Regions from separate parts of the Paenibacillus sp. FSL R10-2771 genome, predicted to be linked through region 1. Evidence: riboswitches for the same ligand, from Rfam matches in the RefSeq annotation. Region 1 holds a riboswitch; each other region holds the start of a gene.
What was found. A riboswitch is a leader RNA that binds a small molecule or an ion and turns the genes downstream of it on or off. The one in region 1 is predicted to bind cyclic di-AMP.
Positions count from the first base shown of each region.

Region 2: linked by a shared signal. The riboswitch ahead of NSU14_RS29095 (hypothetical protein) and the one ahead of NSU14_RS12825 (APC family permease) in region 1 are both predicted to bind cyclic di-AMP.
Region 3: linked by a shared signal. The riboswitch ahead of NSU14_RS06560 (alpha/beta fold hydrolase) and the one ahead of NSU14_RS12825 (APC family permease) in region 1 are both predicted to bind cyclic di-AMP.
Region 4: linked by a shared signal. The riboswitch ahead of NSU14_RS31815 (C40 family peptidase) and the one ahead of NSU14_RS12825 (APC family permease) in region 1 are both predicted to bind cyclic di-AMP.

Region 1 covers NZ_JBBOBM010000001.1:2,940,294-2,942,490, reverse strand. Annotated here, with positions in the region: gene NSU14_RS12825 (APC family permease) at 1-1,174, opposite strand, end outside; cyclic di-AMP (ydaO/yuaA leader) riboswitch at 1,303-1,462, opposite strand; gene NSU14_RS12820 (disulfide oxidoreductase) at 1,689-2,123, opposite strand; gene NSU14_RS12815 (DsbA family protein) at 2,120-2,197, opposite strand, start outside.
Region 2 covers NZ_JBBOBM010000001.1:6,752,868-6,755,064, forward strand. Annotated here, with positions in the region: gene NSU14_RS29085 (oxidoreductase) at 1-82, opposite strand, end outside; gene NSU14_RS29090 (MerR family transcriptional regulator) at 115-516, opposite strand; cyclic di-AMP (ydaO/yuaA leader) riboswitch at 1,120-1,287, shown strand; gene NSU14_RS29095 (hypothetical protein) at 1,463-1,909, shown strand.
Region 3 covers NZ_JBBOBM010000001.1:1,551,437-1,553,633, reverse strand. Annotated here, with positions in the region: gene NSU14_RS06565 (MerR family transcriptional regulator) at 1-146, opposite strand, end outside; gene NSU14_RS06560 (alpha/beta fold hydrolase) at 532-891, opposite strand; cyclic di-AMP (ydaO/yuaA leader) riboswitch at 899-1,032, opposite strand; gene mnhG (monovalent cation/H(+) antiporter subunit G) at 1,031-1,390, opposite strand; gene NSU14_RS06550 (Na(+)/H(+) antiporter subunit F1) at 1,380-1,673, opposite strand; gene NSU14_RS06545 (Na+/H+ antiporter subunit E) at 1,673-2,155, opposite strand; gene NSU14_RS06540 (Na+/H+ antiporter subunit D) at 2,161-2,197, opposite strand, start outside.
Region 4 covers NZ_JBBOBM010000001.1:7,352,569-7,354,765, forward strand. Annotated here, with positions in the region: gene NSU14_RS31810 (hypothetical protein) at 1-591, shown strand, start outside; cyclic di-AMP (ydaO/yuaA leader) riboswitch at 809-947, shown strand; gene NSU14_RS31815 (C40 family peptidase) at 1,005-1,433, shown strand; cyclic di-AMP (ydaO/yuaA leader) riboswitch at 1,821-1,964, shown strand; gene NSU14_RS31820 (C40 family peptidase) at 1,970-2,197, shown strand, end outside.

The DNA.
Region 1 (2,197 bases):
CCATCATGCCAAGCTGTGAAAGGGTAAACGGAATGAATACCCCAACGGCGTATAATGGAATCAACCCTTCGGTATTTCCGTGAAAAGCAGCTACAAGCACAGCCGACATTACGCCGAGGAAAATAATGCCGTTGGAGAATCCCAGCCGGTCTCCGCGCACCATGAAGGCGTGGGGTAAATATTTGTCTTTGGCGAACATGAACGCCAGCAGCGGGAAGGCCGAATACGCTGTATTCGCCGCCAGGAACAAGATTACTGCGGTGATGCCTTGGATGAAGAAGTACAAACCGCCGCGGCCAAAGGTAGACTCGGTAATCTGTGACACAACCGTTGCTTTCTCGTCCGGCATGATACCGTACCAATAAGCCAAAAGCGTAATCCCCGTGAACATAGCCCCGAGAATCAGACCCATCAGCATCAGCGTTTTAGCCGCATTTTTCTCAGCCGGTGCTTTGAAGTTAGGGATCGCATTGGAGACCGCTTCTACCCCGGTCAGTGCCGAACAGCCGGAGCTGAAGGCCTTAAGCAGAAGGAACATACTGACGTTCGATACCGCCGAGCCGATCTCAGGAACCTGGGCATGAGCACCGCCGGTTGCATACTTGAAGACTCCCGCGATAATCAGTACAAAGATGGAGACGACGAACAGATATACCGGAATGGCTATGAATGAAGCAGATTCAGTAACACCCCGCAGATTGACAATCGTTAAGAGCAGAATGACAGTAACCGCTATGAGTACACTATGATTATGAAGACTCGGGAACGCTGATGTGATCGCATCCGTTCCCGCCGAGGCGCTTACCGCCACCGTAAGAATATAATCCACCAGCAAAGAGCCGCCGGCAAGCAAGCCGGTATGAACCCCGAGATTGGTTTTGGCAACAATATAGGCGCCCCCGCCTTGCGGATAAGCAAAAATGGTCTGCCGATAAGACAGGATTAAGATGGCCAGCAGGCCCAATACGGCTAATGCAATTGGCAATGAGTACCAGATAGCTGTGAAACCTGCGGCCACAAGTACGATTAAGATTTGTTCTGTTCCGTAGGCTACAGACGAGAGCGCATCAGAAGACAGGACAGCCAGTGCTTTCACCTTGGATAACTTTTCATGATCGAGTTCGTTCGACTTCATCGGACGCCCGATCAATAGTCGTTTTACCTTGCTTACCATTGTAGTAACAGTTCCTCTCTTTGTTAAGTTGAAACGGCAGTACCGCGCGCTGTTTTCATAAGTGGATTTCATAAATGCAGGCACAAAAATAAGCATACGGAAATGATCCGCATGCCTTGAGTGCATGGTCATTATCCCACTATTGCTTACGAGGTTAGCTGGCGGATTCGGGCTGTGGTAGCCCTACGGTTTTCGAGTCTGCTGACCCGCTTCCGATTCACCCCGTTGGCACTCGGCCAAGTTTGGTTCCCCCGTTTTTCCTTCCGGAAAATTCAGCGCATATTCAACTTCTCACAAGGACTAATATTAATCTACAATGCCTCTTCCGTAAAGCGTTGAAACAAATGAAAAAAGAATGAAAAACAACCAAAACAACCAAATCCATGATCCGGTATGTCTTGATCTTTCATTCTCTTTCATTATCCCTTTATCGCGTGATTTTACAGCGTTTCTGCATAATAATTTACACTTAATTTAAGGGAAATAGTTACTCTTCATTCTGCCTGACGGCTTCTTACTCACCTGCATCCTCTTTACGCCCTGTCCATAGCAGAATTGTGATTAATGCGAACGCAATGAGTGCCAGCAGCGGGATGGTGATGAATCCGAAATAATTCAGATAATCCGTGTTGCACGGCACACCGATTGTACATGGAAGCACCTTGCTGAGTGCCGGAATTTTCTGCTCTGCGTAATGATAGATCGAAATGCTTCCGCCAATCAAACTTAAGGGAAGGACATACGGGATAATGCGCTTATCCCCCCGGTAAGTGGCGATTCCGAGCAAAATCAGCTGCGGGTACATAAATATCCGCTGAAACCAGCATAGCTTGCAGGGCTCATATTTCAGCACTTCACTGAGATACAGACTGCCTGCTACAGCAACAACCGAGACGAACCAGGCCAAGTAGAGACAATTCCGGCGGCAGAATGCAGAGAATTTATTCATTGTCCAGCCACAGCTTCCGCAGCTACCTGGATTTGAGCATCGATTTCCTCCATATTAAAAGGTTCATTCACTTT
Region 2 (2,197 bases), 3.8 Mb from region 1:
CCCATCCGGAAGGAATCGGTCGCTGCATAAACTTCGTATTACTCGCCTCATTGTTTGTCTCATTGTTCGACTCTTTACTCATCCCGCTTTTCAGCTCCGTATTCATCCCAATTTTCACACTTCGTTCCTCCTCTGTTCCATTTCCGCGATGAACCTGCCGTCCTTAAGCTCCCGGAAGTTCTTCAGCTTGTATTTCATAAGCTCCAGTGCCGCCGTAAGTTCCGTGAGCTGCTCTTCAATCAACGTTTTATGCCTGTCCAGCACACTGTAGCATTCCTCGTAGTCCTCTTCCGCTGAAGCCCTGATATATTCTTGAATGGTGCGCAGTGGCATATGGGTTCTTTTGAGAATAGCGACGAAATGCACCCGGTCCAGCTCACGCCTGCTGTATGCCCGCTGGCCGTTCTCCTTGCGGCTTGCCGGGGGCAGGAGCTTGATTTTCTCATAATAGCGGATGGTATCCTGGCTGAGTCCTGTCCGCTCTGCTACCTCGGCGATCGTAAAAACAGGCTCCATTGGCTGCTGGCCTCCTTCTTAATCTAGCTTCTTAATCCAGCTTCTTAGTTTGGCTTTCAGTCTTGGTAATTTACTGACCGTCTGCCCTTACAGATTCAAATAATAATCCCTGGAGTAGGGTCCAAGTCAAGCATTCGGGAAGCGGGAATTAGGCCCTCCCGGATGTATGGTTTGTGCGGCTAGAAAGGTACACTTTTCGTAGAATCAGGTTCTAATTCAGGTACAAATTGTAAACCGCCATAATTACTCTAATAACACATTCACGAATCTATTTGCCAGACGGGTAACGCTTACTTCATCTTCAATCTCTCATTATCTCCCGATTACTCACTAATACGCCATTTCACAAAAAATCAATATCGACGGCGTTTCCGGTCTAACGCATTAATATTTCCGGAGTTCCCTCACCGCTACCTCCCAAAAATAAAAAACGGCGATTGAGCGAGATAAACGGATGATAATCGGCCACATATATGGTTTTAGTCTCCAATATTCCTCGCGAAGCAGCAATTTATTGCAAATCCGGCGCAGAAGCACTCTTTTCCATTTTTACAAAGACAATCCTGAAAGGGTATGATTCGTGTTGAAAGTTACCAGCGATAATGTGAATGCACGCTGAATTTCCGCCAAGCGGAAAACGGGGGAACCATCAGGCCGCAGGCCTACTTGGGGTGAATCCGAAGGAGACTTCAATTACGCAGTCTCAAAAGGTAGGGCGACTCTCACCGTCCGAATCCGACAGCTAACCCCGTAAGCGTAAAGAGAGAGATCTTGATCCGCCACGATTTTGCCCCAGGCTTCTTACGCCTGTAACAAAACCGCAGCAGAGGTCCTCCTCTGTCTGCGGTTTTTTGCGCACTTATTCCGGCGGATCAGCATTTCGGCAAACCTATCAACTACATATCCAAACTATAAATCGCCCACATTCAGGAAGGAACGTGTCCACATGCCAGACCCATTATCGTCCAATGCAGTTCCCGCTGCCGGATTCACCAGCTATATTGAGCAATATAGCGGAACCATCTATGCGCTAAGCTGTCTCCTGCTGGAGAAGGGCGCCCGCGCCGATCAAGCCGCAATTGCTACATTCGCGGCACTCTATGAGCCTTGGCTCAAGGGCAGCATCCAAGCAGATGCTTACTCCCTTGCCTCCTACAGGGAATGCATCCGGCAATGCTCGCTGGTTGCTCAAGACCGCGGCCGCTGCTCTTCTGCCCTGCTCACCTGGGAGGATCAGATCGCCAGCGCCTTATGGTACGGCATCCAGCTGCCGCTGCCCGAGATCAGCCTCATCCTGCAGCGAAGCGTTCCTGAGCTGAAAGCGCAGCTCAGAGGGATTCGCGAACAGATGGCTGCTGCGCGGCCAGCTGTCCCGCGTCCGTCGGCGGGATAGGGAGCTGGGTGGGGCCTGCAACAATAGACTCAAGCATGCTGCTGCGATCCATGCGGACTGTAGATCCGTTATTTCGCCCAATCAGTCGAATCAGCGATCCATGCGGACTCAGAGGACCTTAACTAACCAGTTTCGCCTCATTTTGAGCTCCTTCGAACAATATAAGCGCGCCTGAGTCCGCAACGGGCAAAAAAGCAGGCTTTTTCACAAAATAAGGTCCTCTCAGTCCGCGTAGCAAGCGCTGCATAGAGTAAATCCGCTGACGTCGTACATATTAATAAAAGCCGC
Region 3 (2,197 bases), 1.4 Mb from region 1:
TTCAAAGTTTCATAAGGGTAAAGCACCTGGTCTCCCTGACGGGTCGCGGCTACAAAATAAGAGAAATACTCTAGCCATCTCTTCACTGTGGTCGGAGGTAATTTCGATATCGTGATCAATTCCAGCTGCGTGTAATGGCGAACCATAACATCTCTCCTCTTTCTAGTGGACTTATATATTTTAATAGTATTCGTGTTCCACGAAATAAATGTGTGAAATTACTTATTTGCGTTTTTTCGCATCAAAAACGGCCAACTGCCTGCGAAGGCAGTTGGCCGTAGATCCATCCGGATATTGTCCTCGATCCTGCCTTGACCGGTCTCCAGAAACTTGTCGTAATATTTGAGTGCTTCTTCATGAAGTGCGTGGTACATATATTGCTCTCCAGCGTGGGCCCTCCGCCGCCAAATACTTATGCAACGGGCCGATCCACTGGATATTGCAGTCCCGCCGGACCCGCCGGTTTCGCCGGAGGCTTGAGGTTACCCTTCCCTCACTGTTCAGTTCCTTGAACAACCGATCCATTCAAAGTCATAAATGACCGCACCATACTCTGCTGCAATTTCCTTCGTGCGGTCTGTCGAGCTGGGCGAGCACAGCACCACTGGAACAAGCTACGATCACAGCCTTCTCTACAGATAAAGCGTCCAATAACAGCTTCAAATCTTCACATTGTGTGTCTACGATCCGACTAATCTCCACATCCATTTTACCGGACTGCCCGTTCCCTCTTAAATCGAATACGATTACTTTCGCACGCTTGCTGAAATAATCCGCTTGCGGCTCAAACAGATGATGGGAGGTCGAATAATCATGAATAAAAACAATGGGCAGACCGTTGCCCGACATCTCGTAATACAGCGACGTTCCATTCACTTCAATATGCGGCATAAACAGTGCATCCTCTCATGAACGCTTGCGGGGTTAGCTGCCGGATTCGGGCCTGAAAGTAGCCCTACTCGTCTATCCCGAGATTCACCCCATATAACCTGGTTCCCCCGCTTCCTATAAGGAATTCAGCGATTAAGTATTATTTTGCAGACGTTTCCTGACGCTCTTCCCCCAGGACCTTCAGATCATCCTGTATGCTTCCCTTCCATAAGGGAACTCCGGAACGGTAGGCTGCCCGGCCATTTAAATGGCCTGCCACCGGTGAAGTGATGAATACAAAAACAATCGCCAGCAGCAGCTTGATATTAACCGTTCCGTCTTTAAACCAAAAGTACAGGAAGCCTCCTGTCAGCAGACACAGCACCCCGAAGGTTGCACTTTTGGTGGCCGCATGTGAACGCAGGTACACATCAGGCAGCCGGACCAAGCCGAAGGCACTTAAGCCGCAGAAGACTGCACCCATCACCACAAGAATGGAGCTAATCAGTTCACCTGTCATTCGGGTTCCCTCCATCCTCTATAACGGCTCCCCGTTCAATATATCTGGCCAGTGCCGTTGTTCCAATAAACGTCAGAATACCGATAACCAGAATAACTTCAAGAAAGTCCTGGGTATCCAGCAGCATACAGAAAACAGTGATCATTGCGAGTACATGAATGCCTATCGTATCGAGCGCGGCAACCCTGTCTGATCGGGTTGGCCCTTTCAGGAGACGGAACAGGCATGCCAGCATCGCCAGCGCCAGAATGATCATTGCCACGGTTAGCATAACTTGGATCATTACCGGGTCACCTCCATAATCGCTTGTTCGAAAGTGCCTCTAATCTGCGCGACAAGCAGCTCTGCATCTTTAATATCAAGTGCATGAATGTACAGCGTCCTGCCATCCTTCGAAACATCAAGAGTCAGGGTTCCCGGCGTCAGACAGATCAGGCACGATAACAGCGTAACCTCCCAAGCCGAGGTCAAGGCAGTCTCATAAGCAAAGATACCGGGACGTATAGCCAGCTTTGGACGGATGATATGGCCGATGACCACGAAATTCGAGACCGTAAGTTCACGGGCAAAGATCAGCAGAAGCTTCAGTATAGCCCATATACGTATGAGATAGAATGGCCGGGTCCGGGCCAGGGATTTCGTCAAAATCAGCAATAATATAATACCGATGACGTAGCCGGCTATGAAGCTTGAGCCAGAGCCATCGTTATTTATCGCCATCCACAGAAAGGCAATCAACAGATTTAAGAGGAATTGTAGGGCCATCTTCTCTACTCCTTCATTATGGCTTCAATGTACCGCGCAGGT
Region 4 (2,197 bases), 4.4 Mb from region 1:
CTATGGCTGCTCTTGGCACTGACTGTGTTGCGGCTGCTGCTCTCCCCCTTTATCCGGGCGGGTCTGCTGCACGAGCTTCACCAGGAACGTGCCGGGGAGCGCGGACTGTTCTTTTTTCCCGGGATGAAGCGTTATGGTCTGCCTGTACTGCTGTTCAGTCTCGTTGAATGGGCGCTGGCCCTTCTGCCGCTCTATTGGCTGTTGCCGAAGATGTACCGTCTGCTTCTGAACGGCATTCTCGATTATCCGCTGCTGCTGACGCTCGTGCCTTATGTGCTGGGCTGGCTCGTCTACCTCTTCCTTATCCGCAAGCTGCTGCTGTATATGCAGTTCGGTTATACCGCCGGCACGGGCATGTTCACTTCGCTGCTGATCTGTCTGAAGGTGCTTCTTCACTCCATCGGGATATCCGTCATTATAGGCGCAGGAAGTCTGCTGACGCTGATCCTCTGCAGCGCTGCAGCGCTCTTCTGCCCCGGCCTCCCGGCCCTGCTCCTGCGCCAGGCAGCTCCACTGCCGTCCACCCTATTCAAAATGTGGGGCATAGCCGCGCAGTATCATCTCTGGTCCAGTAAATCATTCCCACAATAATCGGCCGCCAAAACGGCATACTAAAAGAGTCATCGCCCCTCTGGTGAGGTGCATGACTCTTTTTTGTTTACAGCTGCGACAAGTTGATTTGCAAAACTGTAAATCCTCTGGTACAATGATGCCTGTACTACTAGTAACAAATTTGTAATCTTTCAAATGGAATTAAGCAGCTATGTAACCGAAGCCTTTAACCTTATGTCGATATGTCACTATTCTGGTGCACAAAACGCCGAATTCCCTGCACCGGGGAGTGGGGGAACCATATTTTGGGTGAATTGATCTCGCTTTAGAGGGGTCATAGGGGAACCTTCTACCGAATCCTTAAGCTAACCTCGCAGGCCTTGGAAGGAGTACATCTTTTGAGAAGTCAGAACTTTAAGAAGAAATGCACCGCAGCAGCGCTGGGTCTTGTGATGGTATTCACACTTGGGGCAGGCAGCGCTTTCGCAGATTCCAAAATGGATACTGTGATCTCAAAAACCATTGGAACGTCATATAAAACCGGGGGCACCAGCACCAGCGGCTTTGATTGTTCTGGATTCACCAAATACGTATTCAAGAGTATCGGCCTTACCCTGCCGCGCACCTCTAAGGCACAGTACAGCGTTGGAACAGCCGTATCCAAGAGTAATTTGCGTTCCGGTGATTTGGTATTCTTCAATACCCTGGGCAACGGAGTTTCCCATGTCGGTATTTATGTCGGCAATGGCAAATTCGCACAATCCTCCACTTCGCGTGGTGTAACCATCAGTTCGCTGAGTCAGGCATACTGGGCCAACCGCTACGTTGGCGCTAAAAGAGTGATGAGCACAACAGCCTACCAAGCTGTCGCTTACGATTGAACCCTTGAACATTTCCTCGAATATTCGTACCTCTAACAACTAAATGTAACTTATACGAGCCCGGTTTTGATTATTGCCGTAATCATTTCCGGGTTTTTCCTTTTCCTTATTCTACCTTTTACACTCATCTGCAGGCCCTGAAACACCTTTTTATCCCAAATCCAAAGAAAAATTCATCAATAGCTCACCTGCTGCGTAAATATGAGTCTTTCTATGCAGCTATAACTCTAAAAAACGCAAAAAAAATGCATTAATATGTTATAAGTGATTGCCAAGCGCCCTAGTCTTTGCTACAATTATCGCAGTGAGCTTTTAGTAACATTTTTGTAATTATTGAATCGCTTTTAACAAAGGTTTTGTCATGTATTGAATAACAGCTAATCCTAATCAACAGTCGTGCCGAGTTCCCTAAAGATTTAGGGAAACGGGGGAACCAACTTTGGGTGAATTGACCTCCTATTCTAAGAGGGGTCATAGGGGACCTTCAACCGAACCCTTAAGCTAACCTCGTAGGCATTTGGAAGGGGTATTTACTTTTGAAGAAGAAGCTAGCAGCCGCAGTACTAAGCTTTTCCATCATCTTCACCATTGGAGCAGGAAGCGCTTTCGCGGATTCCAAAATGGATAAAGTTATCGACAAAGCCATCGGGACCAAATACGTATCCGGCGGTGTATCCACGAACGGTTTTGATTGCTCCGGATTTACAATGTATGTTTTTGATAAGATCGGAATTAACCTGCCCCACCAATCCGGCTCCCAATAT